DNA from 2 places in the Embleya sp. NPDC020886 genome. Region 2 is predicted to be linked to the other one. Evidence: predicted binding sites of a transcription regulator. Region 2 holds the regulator's gene; the other holds the start of a gene.
What was found. Region 2 encodes HrcA, which represses chaperone genes, less so after heat shock. Its sites were predicted from a motif close to TTNGCACTCNGNNNNNCNGAGTGCNAA; they were not measured.
Positions count from the first base shown of each region.

Region 1: groL (chaperonin GroEL) is a predicted target of HrcA. The motif match lies at 5,001-5,027, and genes of this name have one in related genera.

Region 1 is NZ_JBIRRX010000008.1:390,391-398,018, forward strand. It holds partial or broken gene ACH4U8_RS27990 (ARPP-1 family domain-containing protein) at 207-920, opposite strand; gene ACH4U8_RS27995 (hypothetical protein) at 917-2,422, opposite strand; gene ACH4U8_RS28000 (hypothetical protein) at 2,707-3,021, opposite strand; gene groL (chaperonin GroEL) at 3,217-4,842, opposite strand; gene ACH4U8_RS28010 (cold-shock protein) at 5,360-5,563, opposite strand; gene ACH4U8_RS28015 (ubiquitin-like small modifier protein 1) at 5,985-6,263, opposite strand; gene thrC (threonine synthase) at 6,260-7,534, opposite strand; SAM riboswitch class I at 7,551-7,628, opposite strand, start outside.
Region 2 is NZ_JBIRRX010000004.1:411,781-419,408, reverse strand. It holds gene ACH4U8_RS16905 (PhoH family protein) at 1-824, opposite strand, end outside; gene ACH4U8_RS16900 (ribonuclease Z) at 1,040-1,951, opposite strand; gene ACH4U8_RS16895 (HIT domain-containing protein) at 1,959-2,321, opposite strand; gene ACH4U8_RS16890 (16S rRNA (uracil(1498)-N(3))-methyltransferase) at 2,395-3,135, opposite strand; gene ACH4U8_RS16885 (NAD(P)H-dependent flavin oxidoreductase) at 3,132-4,199, opposite strand; gene dnaJ (molecular chaperone DnaJ) at 4,394-5,524, opposite strand; gene hrcA (heat-inducible transcriptional repressor HrcA) at 5,527-6,543, opposite strand; gene ACH4U8_RS16870 (MBL fold metallo-hydrolase) at 6,694-7,449, shown strand; gene ACH4U8_RS16865 (DUF3097 domain-containing protein) at 7,479-7,628, shown strand, end outside.

The DNA.
Region 1 (7,628 bases), on a different contig from region 2:
GCCCGACCCACGGTGACCCCGGCATGCGTGTGCTCCGGGACCAGCGCCACCGGGTGCGCGTCGGCGTCGCCCAGGGTGTGCTCGGCACGTCGCTGCTCCTCGGCGTCGGCGGCCCGCAGCGCCTCGGCGAGCACGTCGTACGGGTCCCCGGCCGCCGCGCTGTCGCCCCAGGGCAGGTGCAGCACGGTCCGGCTCGGCGGCGGATCGCTCTGATCGTGCAGACCGTGGCGGACCGCCTCCGCGCCGTAGCAGGACCTGATCAGCGGCTCCCACATCGCCGACCAGTAAGCCCGCGAGGGCGCCCGCTCGATCCCGGCGATCTCGCCGTCGAGCAGCACCACCGCGCCCACCTGATCCTCGACGCACTCGAACTCGGCGACGAAACGTTCGAGTTCGAGCGCGAAGTGCTTCAGGAACAGCACCAGGTTCCCGGTCTCGGCGAGGCCGGAGGAGGCGTTGAAGCGCTGGACGGCCGACCACAACCGGCTGTACCCGTCCGCGTCCGCACCGGCCGAGGCGGCGGCCCGCAGCGCGAGCGGCAACACCGCCAGCGGCTGCGGCCCCTCCGGGATCAGCCCGGCCTGGGTCTGCTGCACGCACATCGCCGCGTCGAACGCGAGCCGATCCGAGGGCTCGACCAGCGCCGCCCTGGGCATCGCGTGGTCCTGCGCGCTGCGCTCGACGATCACCGCGAGATGGCACGGGACCAGCGCGACGTGCGGCGTGTGATTGACGAAGGTGAGCGTGCCGTAGTTGCTCGTGCCGATCCACAGATCGGTCGGGAGCGCGACGGTGGGCGCGTCGCACGTGTCGCCGAGCAGCGGCAGCACCTGCATGCGGCCGACGCTCTGCACCGGGCCGAGGGTGCAGCCGGCCAGCAGCTCGCCGATCGGCAGCGGGGCGTGGGCGATGGTGTTCATCCGGTCACCTCCAGGTGGGCCAGGCGCAACAGGGCGGGTACGGCGGCGGCCGGATCGATGGTCAACATCAGCCGGCACCAGGCGAGTTCGAGCGCTTCGGGACGATGGACGGGGGCGAGCGGCAGGTCCGGCGCGTAGCCGCGCAGACCGGTCGCCTCGGCCGCGAGCACGGGCGAGAGCTGGACCACGGGCACCGCGATGCCCAGGGTGTGGGCCGCGTCGAGCACCTGTGCGAACCGCCCGGCGGGCGCGTTCTCGTAGCCGTCGCCGATCACCACGATCAGCTCGGCACCGGTGCGCAACGCGGCGACCAGGGCCTCGGCCGCCGAGGTGGCCCCGGCGGGCCGCACCAGTCGGCCGTCCGGGACGCCGCCGATCCACACGTCGTGGCACTCGGCCGCCGCCGCCCGCAACGCGTCGCGCAGCGCGAGCACGGTCGCGATCGGCCGCAGCGGCTGGTCGAGGCCGCCGCGCATCGACGCGGATCCGTCCAGCACCAGGGCGATCCGGCGGTCGGCCAGGTCGAGCCCGGCCGCACCGGCGGCGGCCCGCCGATCCAGCGCCGCGGCCAGGTCGTCGGTCATCCCGGTGGCGAACGCGTACAGGTAGAGCCGGACCGCGTCGTAGCGGTCCAGGTCGACCTCGACCTCGACGCCCGCGCGCTCGGCGTGCCGCTGCCTGGCGAGCCGCTGACCCGCGGTCAGTCGCTCGGCGGTCAGCTCCAGCACGCGCGCCGGCTTCTCGTTCGGATGAAATCGGCCGCGCAGCCCTTCGAGCGTCTCGAACGGCAGCGCGGCGCCCGCGGCCAGGTCGGTACGGGCGGCCCGATACGCGACCGGGAGCGGCAGCGTGTACGGGCCGTCGGCGCCGAGCACGAACGCGACGCACTCGCGCGCGAGCGCCGGATCCGCCGCCCAGCGGTCGATCTCCCGGGCCAGGATGCGCTGTTCCTTGGCATCGAGCCGTGCGCCGGCGAGCAGCCTGGTCAGGATCGAGCGCAGGATGCCGCTCATCCGCAGCCCCCACGCGTGCCGCAGCGCGTCGGCGAGCTTGTCCCGGTAGCGCACCGACCACAACTCCAGCGATGCGGAGCCCAGGACGGTGCGCAGGATCAACCGGCGCACCCGGGCGTTGTTCACCCGCCGCTCGGCCAGCAGACCGAACAGCTTGAGCCGACGCGGCACGGTCAGCGCGGCGACCGCGTCGTACACGGCGGTGCCGTCGTCCTCGTGGGCCGGCGTATCCAGCAGGTGCAACACGCCGAGCTGCCGGCTGCGGTCGGTGGCCCCGGGGGAGCACACGAGACCGGCGTACAGGCGGCGGTCCAGCGCGACCATCGCGCGGTGCGCGTCCTGCTCCAGCGCCAGTTGCTCGTCGCGGGTGTTGTAGAAGGAGGCCCGCCCGGTCGCGGCCACCGCGACGTCCAGAAAACGAACGACGGTGGCGGCGGCCTCGGCACGGGCCGGATGGTCGGCGCTCAGGGCGCGCAGGATCTCGGTCATCGGAAGGCTCCCCCGTGGGCACCCGGGGTAGGTCGCGGGTCCGGTATGTGGTCCCCGGATCAACCGTGGGACCGCTTCCTACCGATGGGAAACGGCTCTGTACGAACACGCAGTTCCCCGGGTGCAATGGCGTGCGACCGCGGGCAGGTCACGGGTCCCGGACAGGGATTCGAACCCCAAGCACCCCGAAAGCGCTTGTACGCCAAGACAGAAGGAACACGTAGTTCCCGCGGTCGCATCACGAGCCTACGAGCGAGTGACCGCCGATGCCGGCGAATATCGGCTCAGCGGGGGAAGTCCGAGGTGTCCAGGTCGATCCCGAAGGGTTCGGGGATCCTGATCGTTTTGCCGTATGCAACGTGAAGGAACCGTCGGTACTGTCCACCATCGGGTTCGGAGAACAGGGTTACGGACGGTCCTGTGGGATCCCAGCGGTCGACGACCGGTTCGTGCCCGTGTAGGGGTGGTGGCGACATCGTGATGTTCTCTCCGTCGAACTCGGCGCGCCGGCCTTCGGGCACGTCCAATCCCTGCCACATGGTCACGATTTCGCGCCAGGCGACGCCCACATCGATCCCGGGTGCGGTCGTCTCGTCCACCTCGCCTACCTCGATCCAGGCCGTACCAGAACGACGCCATGGCCGCCCGGAGACCATTTCAGGGTAAGTCGCCACCCCCACTCGAACGAGCGAACACGGCTCGAACACGCGGAAACGCGAACGAGGCGGCCCCCCGAAGGGGACCGCCTCGTTCGTCGAACGACCGGCCGTGTGGGTCTGGCGACCCTCAGCGGATCAGAAGTCCATGCCGCCCATGTCCGGAGCGCCGCCGGCCGGGGCCGGGTTCTTCTCCGGCTTGTCGGCGATGACGGCCTCGGTGGTCAGGAACAGCGCGGCGATCGACGCGGCGTTCTGCAGCGCGGAACGGGTGACCTTCGCCGGGTCGATGATGCCCTCGGCGATGAGGTCCACGTACTCGCCGGTCGCGGCGTTGAGGCCGTGACCCGGGGTCAGGTTGCGCACCTTCTCCACAACCACGCCGCCCTCGAGGCCGGCGTTGACCGCGATCTGCTTGAGCGGGGCCTCGACGGCCAGGCGCACGATGTTCGCGCCGGTGGCCTCGTCGCCGTCCAGCTCGAGCTTGTCGAACGCGATGGTGGACGCCTGGAGCAGGGCCACGCCACCACCGGCGACGATGCCCTCTTCGACGGCGGCCTTCGCGTTGCGCACCGCGTCCTCGATGCGGTGCTTGCGCTCCTTGAGCTCGACCTCGGTCGCGGCACCGGCCTTGATGACCGCCACGCCGCCCGCGAGCTTCGCCAGGCGCTCCTGGAGCTTCTCGCGGTCGTAGTCCGAGTCGGAGTTCTCGATCTCGGCGCGGATCTGGTTGACCCGACCCGCGACCTGGTCCGAGTCACCGGCGCCGTCGACGATGGTGGTCTCGTCCTTGGTGACGACGACCTTGCGGGCGCGGCCGAGGAGTTCGAGACCCGCGGTGTCGAGCTTGAGGCCGACCTCCTCGGAGATGACCTGGCCACCGGTGAGGATGGCGATGTCGCCGAGCATGGCCTTGCGACGGTCGCCGAAGCCCGGGGCCTTGACGGCGACGGACTTGAAGGTGCCGCGGATCTTGTTGACGACGAGCGTGGCCAGGGCCTCGCCCTCGACGTCCTCGGAGATGATCATGAGCGGCTTGCCCGACTGCATGACCTTCTCCAGCAGCGGGAGGAGGTCCTTCACCGAGGTGATCTTCGAGTTGACGATGAGCACGTAGGCGTCTTCGAGGACGGCCTCCATGCGCTCCATGTCGGTCGCGAAGTACGGCGAGATGTAGCCCTTGTCGAAGCGCATGCCCTCGGTGAGCTCGAGCTCGAGACCGAAGGTGTTGCTCTCCTCGACGGTGATGACGCCTTCCTTGCCGACCTTGTCCATGGCCTCGGCGATCATCTCGCCGATCAGGGGGTCAGCGGCGGAGATCGAGGCGGTGGAGGCGATCTGCTCCTTCGTCTCGACGTCCTTGGCAAGCGCGAGAAGCTGCTCGGAGACGGCCTCGACGGCCTTCTCGATGCCACGCTTGAGGGCCATCGGGTTCGCGCCGGCGGCCACGTTGCGCAGGCCCTCGCGAACGAGCGCCTGGGCGAGGACGGTCGCGGTCGTCGTACCGTCACCGGCGACGTCGTCCGTCTTCTTCGCGACCTCCTTGACCAGCTCGGCACCGATCTTCTCGTACGGGTCCTCGAGCTCGATCTCCTTGGCGATGCTCACACCATCGTTGGTGATGGTGGGCGCACCCCACTTCTTCTCGAGCACGACGTTGCGGCCCTTGGGGCCCAGCGTGACCTTGACGGCGTCGGCGAGCTGGTTCATCCCGCGCTCGAGGCCGCGGCGCGCTTCCTCGTTGAACGCGATGATCTTGGCCATGTGGTGAAGTCCTCCCAGAACGGGGGTGAGTGCCGGACCGCACTGGCGCCCGCGACGGACGACCCGACCACCGCGAGGATCCCTCCCTCACGGGTGCCGAGCCTCACCGGCCCGGTCCGTTTCTGTCACTCTCACATCCAGAGTGCTAACGCCAATGATTAGCACTCGACCATGCCGAGTGCAAGCGCAACGGCGGGTCCCGACCCCTCCGCGCGTACCCCCGCGCGTGTCGCACGTGGGGCCGGGTCCGGCGGGGTCGCGCCCACCGTGATCGCCCGCGCGACGGGGAGCCCGCGCGCCGGGGGCCGGATGCGGGCACGGGCCCGGACGCACAACGACCGGGGCCCGGCCCCCGCGTGGCGGGAAGGCCGGGCCCCGGTCACCGATCGAACCCGATCCGCCGATCCGACGAGGGATCGGCGGGGAGAACGGGAGATCGGACAGGATGTGTGCTGCGGTGTGTCGTGCAGTCCGTGGTGTGGACCGTTTCAAGCAGAGGAGCGGATTGCTCCCTGGTTCAGGCGGTGACGCGGACCATGTCGGCCTGCGGCCCCTTCTGCCCCTGCGAGATCTCGAACTCGACTCGCTGCCCCTCCTCGAGCGTCCGGTACCCGTCCATCTGGATCGCGCTGTAGTGGACGAAAACGTCCGCACCACCGTCGACCGCGATGAAGCCGTACCCCTTCTCCGCGTTGAACCACTTGACGGCGCCCTGAGCCATTCCTAACTCCCCTGTTACTGGCCCTTTCACGGATACTGCACGTCGCAGCTCCGGGTTCGTATCCAGAAGGACCCGGCCTTCCGCTACGACCGCGGCTGAATGTATCCGGACGGATGCCCGGAGCAACAGGTCAATCGGACGACAATTCCCGAGTGAATAAAACTCGCATTCCTCGCGAATTGTCATGAAGGCCGTATTTCAATTCATCAGGAAAGCGACTTTGCGCACAAAACGGATGTGATCCCGACCACGGGTTTACCGACGCGTCGCCGCCAAAGCGCGGAAATGGACCTGTTTAAACACGTGTAACGCACAACTTCGAGGAGACCAAGAAATCCGCCGCCCGGAGCCCCGGACGGCGGATTTCTCGGTTCCGTTTCGGGCCCGACTCGATGAAGATCGGGACCGTCGGCCTATCGCGTCAGCAACCGCCGGCGACCGCCGGGATGATCGAAACGGTGCCCTTGTCGGGGATCGCCGTGGCGAGCCCGTCCGCGAAGCGCACATCCTCGTCGTCCACGTACAGATTCACAAAGCGACGCAGCTTGCCCTCGTCGTCGAGGATGCGCGCGCGAATTCCGGTGTGGTCCTTTTCCAAGGCATCCAGAACCTCGGCGAGGGTCGTCCCCTCGGCGGACACCTCGGCCGCCCCGCCCGTGTAGGTGCGCAGGATCGTCGGGATGCGAACGGAGACGCTCATGCCAGGCCGGCCTTTCGGAAGGAATCCAGAGTGGGTCGAATGGTCGCGGTGGCGCCGGTGGTCGGCGTGACCGCGTCCAACGTCTTGAGGCCGTCGCCCGTGTTGAGCACGACCGTCTCGGCGTCCGGGTCCAGCGCGCCGGACGCGAGCAGCTTGCGCAGGCAACCGACGGTCACGCCGCCCGCCGTCTCGCCGAAGATGCCCTCGGTGCGCGCCAGCAGCTTCATCGCCTCGACCACCTCGGCGTCGGTCACGTCCTCCACCGCGCCGCCGGTGCGCTTGCACACGTCCAGCACGTAGGGGCCGTCGGCCGGGTTGCCGATCGCGAGCGACTTGGCGATCGTGTCCGGCCGCACCGGGCGGATCACGTCGTGGCCGGACTTCCACGCGGCGGCCACCGGGGAGCACCCGGTCGCCTGCGCGCCGAAGATCTTGTACGGCGCGTCCTCGACCAGGCCGAGCGCGATCAGCTCGCGGAAGCCCTTGTCGATCTTGGTGAGCTGCGAACCGGACGCGATCGGGATCACGATCTGCTCGGGCAGTCGCCAGCCGAGCTGTTCGGCGATCTCGTAGGCGAGCGTCTTGGAACCCTCGCCGTAGTACGGCCGCAGGTTCACGTTGACGAAGCCCCAGTCCTCACCGGCCGGGTCGCCGATCAGCTCCGAACAGAACCGGTTGACCTCGTCGTAGGTGCCTTCGATGGCGACCAGCTCGCCGCCGTAGACGGCCGCCGTGACGACCTTGCCGGCCTCCAGGTCGGCCGGGATGAACACGCAGCTCCGCAGGCCCGCCCGAGCGGCGGCGGCACCCACCGCGCCGGCCAGGTTGCCGGTGGAGGAGCAGGAGAGGGTGGTGAAACCGAAGGTGCGGGCGGCCTCGACGGCGATCGCGACCACGCGGTCCTTGAAGGAGTGCGTCGGGTTGCCCGAGTCGTCCTTGACGTGGAGCTTCGCGATGCCCAGCTCGCGGCCCAGGTTCTCGGCCCGGACGAGCTTGGTGAAACCGGGGTTCAGATTGGGGCGGGAGGCGACGTCGGCCGAGACCGGCAGGAGCGGCGCGTAACGCCAGATGTTCTGCGGGCCGGCCTCGATCTGCTCGCGCGTCACGGTGCCGAAGTCGTAGGCGACCTCGAGCGGGCCGAAACAGGACTCGCAGGCGTACTTCGGGCCGAGTTCGGTGCGTTCGCCGCACTCGCGACACGACAGCGCGACGGCCGGACCGAAGGGGGTGGAGGTGGCGCTGGTGGAGCGGGTGGCGGTGGGTGTCGCCATGGCGAGGGCCTTTCTGTCCTCATCTTTACCCGTGGGGTCCCACGGGCCGGACTTGGCACCTGTCCGACCGCCGGCGCTCGCTCGCGCCGAAAGC
Region 2 (7,628 bases):
ATGTCGTCCACGCCACGCAGGATCTCCTGCACCACGCGCAACCCGGACTGGGTGCCCCCGGGCAGGTCCACCTGCGTGGTGTCGCCGGTCACCACGATCCGCGATCCGAACCCGAGTCGGGTCAGGAACATCTTCATCTGCTCGGCCGAGGTGTTCTGCGCCTCGTCCAGGATGATGAAGGCGTCATTGAGCGTCCTTCCACGCATGTACGCGAGGGGGGCGACCTCGATGGTGCCGGCCGCCATCAGGCGGGGGATCGAGTCGGGGTCGATCATGTCGTGCAGCGCGTCGTAGAGCGGGCGCAGGTAGGGGTCGATCTTCTCGTAGAGGGTGCCGGGCAGGAAGCCGAGGCGCTCGCCGGCCTCGACCGCCGGGCGGGTCAGGATGATCCGGGTGACCTGCTTGGACTGCAGGGCCTGGACCGCCTTGGCCATCGCCAGGTAGGTCTTGCCGGTGCCCGCCGGGCCCAGGCCGAACACGATGGTGTGTTCGTCGATCGCGTCCACGTAGCTCTTCTGGTTGAGCGTCTTGGGACGGATCGTGCGGCCGCGGTTGGACAGGATGTTGAGGGTCATCACCTCGGCGGGGCCGTGCCCGTCGCCGGAGCGGACCATCGCCACCGAGCGCTCGACCGCCTCCTCGTTGAGCGGCTGGCCGGTGCGCACGATGACCAGCAGTTCGTCGAAGAGCCGGCGGATCAGGGCCACGTCGGCCTCGGTGCCGGAGACGGTGACCTCGTTGCCGCGGACGTGGATGTCCGCGGCGGGGAACCCCTGCTCGACCACTCGCAGGAACGAGTCGCCGGACCCGAGGAGCGCCACCATGGGGTGCTTGGCGGGGATCGTGATCTTCGCCTGGGCCTGCGCGGCCGGAGTTTCGCGCGTGCTCTCGCGCGCGGTGTTCTCGGAGCTCGCGCCTCGCGCGTTCGTCGTGGGAGCCATGGGCGGCCTTGGCGGCCTGATCACGCCTCATTTCCGTGCTCGGGAAGCGGTTCGATGTTGCTCAATGGTAGCTCTCCGGTCCCGGCGGACCCCGGGGTTTATTCCGCCGGCTGCCGCCGCCTGGGCACGTCGATCCGGTCCAGGTCGTGCGCCGCGACGGTGTCCGGAAAAACCTCCCGGGCCTGCTCCAGGAGCGGCGTCACGTCGGAGTAGCGCTGCGAGAAGTGGGTCAGCACCAGCCGACGCGCCCCCGCCTCGGCGGCGATGACCGCCGCGTCGCGCGCGGTGAGGTGGCCGACCTCGCGGGCGAGCTCGGCATCGGCGTCGGCGAAGGTGGACTCGCACACGAGCAGGTCCGCGTCGCGCGCCAGCTCGACCGCGCCCGCACACATCCGGGTGTCCATCACGAAGGCGAACCGCTGGCCCGGGCGCGGCACGCTGACCTGTTCGAGGGTGACCTCGCCGACGCGGCCCTCGCGCTGGATCCGACCGACGTCTGGGCCGGATATGCCGTGCGCGGCGAGCCGCTCGGGCACCATCCGGCGGCCGTCCGGCTCGACCACGCGGTAGCCGTACGACTCGACCGGATGGGAGAGCCGACGGGCCTCCAGCGTGAAGGGCCCGGCGGGCAGTTCGACGTGCTCGCCCGCCAGCGGGTGCTCGATCAGCACGGCGGTCTCGTGGAACGCGGTCGCGTGGTGCAGTCGGTCGAACCAGTGTTGTCCGCTCGCCGGGTAGTGCGCGGTCACCGGGTGCGTGATCCGGTCCAGCGACATGCGTTGGATCACGCCGGGGAGGCCGAGGCAGTGGTCACCGTGGAAGTGCGTCACGCAGATCCGGGTGATGTCGTGCGCGGCCACCCCGGCGTGCGCCATCTGCCGTTGGGTGCCCTCCCCGGGGTCGAACAGCAGCCCTTCGCCGTCCCAACGCAGCAGGTAGCCGTTGTGGTTGCGCTGTCGTGTCGGGGCCTGGCTCGCGGTGCCGAGAACGACGAATTCCCTGGTGGACACTCGACGACTAACCGGGAGGCCAGCTCAGCCCACGACCGCCGAGCAGATGCGCGTGCACGTGGAAGACGGTCTGGCCGGCGCCGGCGCCGGTGTTGAAGACTATCCGGTAGCCCGCCTCGGCGAGGTCCTCGGCGGCCGCGACGGCCGCCGCCTCGGCGAGCAGGGCGCCTGCCAATTCGGGTGCCTGGGCGCCCAGTTCGCCCGCGTTGGCGTAGTGCGCACGCGGGATGACCAGGACGTGGGTGGGCGCCTGCGGGTTGATGTCCCGAAAGGCCACCACGTCCTTGGTCTCGCGGACGATCGTGGCCGGGACGTCGCCGGCGAGGATCTTGCAGAACAGGCAGTCGGCCTGGGGTTCCCCCGCAGCCATGGGTGCCTCCATCGGGTCCGAGTCGATCACGGGCGGTCGCCCCCGATCGTAGTCAGGTGTCCCGTCCGCCGCTTCAGCCCCAGCGGCCGGAGCGGGCCAACAACACGGACGCGGCCGAGACGCCGGCCGTGGAAGTACGCAACACGGTCGGGCCCAGGCGGTACGCGCTCGCGCCGGCGGCGGCGAACGCGGCCAGTTCGTCCGGGGACACCCCGCCCTCGGGGCCGACCACCAGGACCAGGTCGCCCTCGGTCGGCGTGCCGGCGGTCGCGATCGGCGCGTCGGCGTCCTCGTGCAGGACGCCCGCGAACGCGGCCTCGCCCAGCAGGGCGGCCACCCCACGCGTGCTCATCGGCTCGGTCACCTCGGGCAGGTGCAGCCGGCGGGCCTGCTTGCCCGCCTCGCGGGCGGTCGAGCGCCACTTGGCCAGTGCCTTCGCGCCGCGTTCGCCCTTCCACTGGGTGATGCAGCGGGCGGCGGCCCAGGGCACGATCACGTCGACGCCGACCTCGGTCATCGTCTCCACCGCGAGTTCGCCGCGGTCGCCCTTGGGCAGTGCCTGGACCACCACGATCCGGGGGGTGGGGGCGGGTTCCTCGGTGCGCGAGTCGACGTCGACGTACAGCGTGTCCTTGCCCTCGGTGCGGTTGACCGTGCCGTGCACGGCCAGTCCGGCGCCGTCGGCCAGGACGATCGGCTCACCGGCGACGAGGCGGCGCACCGTGACGGCGTGCCGGCCCTCGACACCGTCCAGGACGACCTGCCGGCCGTGCCGGATGGCGTCGCCGGGGGCGAGGAAGACGGGGGCGCTCAAGCGGCTGCCTTTCGGGTGGCGGCCATCTCGTCGACGAGCCGGCCGATCACTTCGGCGGCCGGCTCCTCGCGGGCGAGGCGCCAGCCCTGACCGGCCCACAGGGCCAGGCCGTCGGCCTCGCCCCGGGCGGCGGCGGCCTTGCGGATCGGCGAGACCAGGTGATGGACGTAGGGGTAGACGCCGGGGGCCTCGGCCTCGTGGCGGGCCACGAAGCCGTTGTGCAGTCCCCTGGCCCAGCGGCCGGAGAAGGCGCGGGTGAGCACGCTGCGATCGAAGGCCGGGTCGGCCAGCGCGGCCTTGTGCGCGGCGGGCGCGATGGCTTCCGGGCAGCGCAGGAAGGCGGTGCCCAGTTGGGCGGCACTCGCGCCGGCGAGCCGCACCGCCTCGATCTGGCGGCCGGTCATCAGGCCGCCGGCGGCGATCAGCGGCAGCTCGGTCTCGGCGGCGATCAGGGTGAGCAGGGTGAGCAGGCCGTACGGGGCGGGGGCGTCCGGGTTGGCGAAGCCGCCCTGGTGGCCGCCGGCCTCGATGCCCTGCACGCACAGCGCGTCGACCCCGGCTGCGCTCGCGAGGCGGGCCTCCTCGGGCGTGGTCACGGTGGCCACGGTCGACGTGCCGGCGGCGCGCAACGCGCCGATCGCGTCGAGGTCGGGCAGGCCGAAGGTGAAGCTCACCACCGGGACGGGGTGGGCGAGCAGCAACGCGAGCTTGGCGTCCCAGTCGTCCCGCTCCGAGCCGGGGGCGGGCGTGCCGACGGTGCCTCCGTAGTGTGCGGCGGCCCGGGCCAGCGAGGTCGCGTAGCGCCGGGTGCGCTCGTCCTGGGCCCGGGTGGGCGCGGGGTGCGGCATGAACGCGTTCACCCCGAACGGCGCGTCGCCGATCAGCGCGCGCAGTTCCTCGATCTCGGCGGCCAGCGCGTCGGCCGAGCGATACCCGGCGGCCAGGAAGCCGAGCCCGCCCGCGCGCGCGACCTCGGCCGCGAGCGCGGATCCGGCCGCCCCCGCCATCGGCGCCTGCACGATCGGCAGCGCGGTCAGCCGGGTCGGGTCGGTGGTCGTCGGCATCATGCTCCCCGTTCGCTCAAGGACGGCTCGGCTCGCGTCACCCGACCAAGCCTAGGGCGTGTCCTCGACCCGAACTCGCGCCACCGTCCGAGGTCAATGCGCGACCGAGCGCCGGATCGGGCGATTTCGGCCCGTCCGGCGCGCTACGACGACGCGGCGCGCGCGTAGAACACCCGCGCGCGCCGCAGCCGGCCTCATCGGCCGTTGAACGCGTCCTTGAGCCGGGAGAACAGGCCCTGCTGGCCCGGCGTGAACTGGCCGGAGGGCCGTTCCTCGCCGCGCAGCTTGGCGAGCCGCCGCAGCAGCTCCTCCTGCTCGGGGTCGAGCTTGTTCGGCGTCTGCACCTCGACGTGCACGATCAGGTCGCCCCGACCGCCGCCGCGCAGGTGGGTGATGCCGCGTCCGTGCAGCGGGATCGACTGGCCCGACTGGGTGCCCGGGCGGATGTCGATCTCCTCGGTGCCGTCCAGCGTCTGCAACGGCACCTTGGTGCCCAGCGACGCCGCCGTCATCGGGATGGTGACCGTGCAGTGCAGGTCGTCGCCGCGCCGCTGGAAGGTGGTGTGCGGGACCTCGACGATCTCCACGTAGAGGTCGCCGGCCGGGCCGCCGCCGGGGCCGACCTCGCCCTCGCCCGCGAGCTGGATCCGGGTGCCGCTGTCCACGCCCGCCGGGATCTTGACGGTGAGCGTGCGCCGCGCGCGGATCCGGCCGTCGCCCGCGCACTCGGGGCACGGGTGCGGGACCACGGTGCCGAAGCCCTGACACTGCGGACACGGCCGCGACGTCATGACCTGGCCCAGGAAGGACTTGGTGACCTGGCTGACCTCGCCGCGCCCGCGACACATGTCGCAGGTCTGTGCCGAGGTACCCGGGGCGGCGCCCTCGCCGTTGCACGTGTTGCACGTGACGGCGGTGTCCACCTGGATCTCCCGGGTGGTGCCGAACGCGGCCTCTTCGAGGGTGATCTCGATCCGGATCATCGCGTCCTGGCCGCGGCGCGTACGCGAGCGCGGTCCGCGCTGGCTGGCCTGGCCGAAGAACGCGTCCATGATGTCGCTGAAGCCGAAGCCGGCCTGGCCGAAGCCGCCGCCCCCGCCGCCCCCGGAGGACAGCGGGTCGCCGCCGAGGTCGTACATCTGTCGCTTCTGCGGGTCCGAGAGGACCTCGTAGGCGTTGTTGATCTCCTTGAACCGGTCCTGCGTCTTCGGGTCCGGATTGACGTCCGGGTGCAGCTCCCGAGCAAGCCGGCGGAAGGCCTTCTTGATTTCCTCCGGGGTGGCGTCCCGCCGTACCCCGAGGACCTCGTAGTAATCGGTAGCCAACTCTACGACTCCGCGAGAATCTGTCCGACGTACCGAGCCACGGCGCGCACCGCTCCCATCGTTCCGGGGTAGTCCATCCGGGTCGGCCCGAGCACCCCGAGCTTCGCCAGCGTTTCCTGCCCACTGCCGTATCCGACGGCGACCACCGAGGTCGCGGCCAGTCCTTCGTGCATGTTCTCGTGTCCGATCCGCACGACCATGCCCGGGTCGGTCGCCTCGCCCAACAGGCGCAGCAGCACGACGTGTTCCTCCAGTGCTTCGAGGACCGGGCGGATCGTGTTCGGGAAGTCCATGCCGAAACGGGTCAGGTTGGCCGTCCCGGCCAGGACGACCTTCTCTTCCTTGTGCTCGACCAGGGTGTCGAGCAGGGTGGCCAGGATGCCCGCCACGATCGGCCGTTCCTCGGCGGTGAACGGCTCGGCGAGATCCTGGATCAGCAACGGCACATCGGCGAACCGCTTGCCGGTGATCCGGCTGTTCAGCCGCGCCCGGACGTCGGCGAGCAGGTTCTCGCCGACCGGGCCCGGTGTGTCCATCACCCGCTGCTCGACCCGACCCGTGCTGGTGATCAGCACGAGCATCACCCGGGTGGGCGCGAGGGTGAGCAGTTCGACGTGCCGGATCGTCGAGCGGGTCAGCGAGGGGTACTGCACGACGGCGACCTGATGGGTGAGCTGCGCCAGCAGCCGCACCGTCCGGCCCACCACGTCGTCCAGGTCCACCGCACCGGCCAGGAAGGTCTGGATCGCCCGACGCTCGGCGCCCGACAGCGGCTTGACACCCGCGAGGCGGTCGACGAACAGCCGGTAGCCCTTGTCCGTGGGCACGCGACCGGCGCTGGTGTGGGGCTGCGTGATGTAGCCCTCCTCCTCCAGCGCGGCCATGTCGTTGCGAATGGTGGCCGGGGAGACCCCGAGGTTGTGTCGGTCCGCGAGCGCCTTGGAACCCACCGGTTCCTGGGTCGCCACATAGTCCTGCACGATGGCGCGCAGCACGTCCTGCTTACGATCGTCGAGCATGGTGCGCACCTCCCTGACCGGTTCTTCCACCCGTTGCCGTGTCCCGTCTGCGGCGATTCGTCGTGCTGGTTGGCACTCCGTCCCGCCGAGTGCCAGTGTACGGGTCACCCGATCCGGACCGTACCCCTGCGTCCGTGCCAAGGTTGACGCATGCTACGCGCCGAACAGCCGAAACACGCCACCTGGGAGCCGATCGCACCGGGCGTCCTGCGCCGCCGGCTGCCCGGCCTGGAACTGAATGTGGCGGTCGTCACGGGCCGGGACGGGATCCTGCTCGTGGACACCGGATCGCACGACCGCGAGGCGGCAGAGCTGTTGGCCTCACTCGCCCGGGAGCTGCCCACGCACGGGCTGCCCGACCGGGTGGTCGCGGTGGTGAACACACACGGTCACTTCGATCACTGCTTCGGCAACGACGAGGTGCTGCGGACCTTCCCGGACGCCGAGATCTGGGGCCACGCGGAGCTGCCGGAGTATCTGGAGCGGCGCGGCGACGCCGGTCGCGCGAGCGGCATCTCGTACGGCTTCGACCCTGGCCTGATGAATGCCGCGCGGATCGTGCCGCCGACCCGCCTGGTGGCCCGCGAGCAGCCGGTCACGGTGGACCTGGGCGGGCGCGAGGTGGTGTTGTACGCGCCGGGCCGTGGACACACCGACCACGATGTGGTCGTCCACGTGCCCGACTGCGGGGTGCTGATCGCCGGCGACATGGTGGAGGAGAGCGGGCCGCCGCTGTTCGGCTCGGACGCGTTCGCCGCCGAGTGGAGCGATTCGCTGGCCCGGGTGCGTGCGCTGGACGCGAGTGTCTGGCTGCCCGGACACGGTGCGGTGGTGGACGAGGAGTTCGTGGTTCGGCAGAACCGTTGGCTGGCCGAGGTCGCCGCCGGGCGCGTCGTACCGGACTGACGTACCGTCACCCGACTAGCGTCACTGCCATGCGCAGCCATGGACCCGAGTCGCTGATCCCGGGATGGAAGAAGGACAAGCCCGTCCCCGAGGTCGAGGCCGAACGCGATCTGGTGGTGGAGGAGGCCTCGACCGGCTTTTGCGGCGCGGTGGTCCGGGTGGAGAAGACGCCCGAGGGG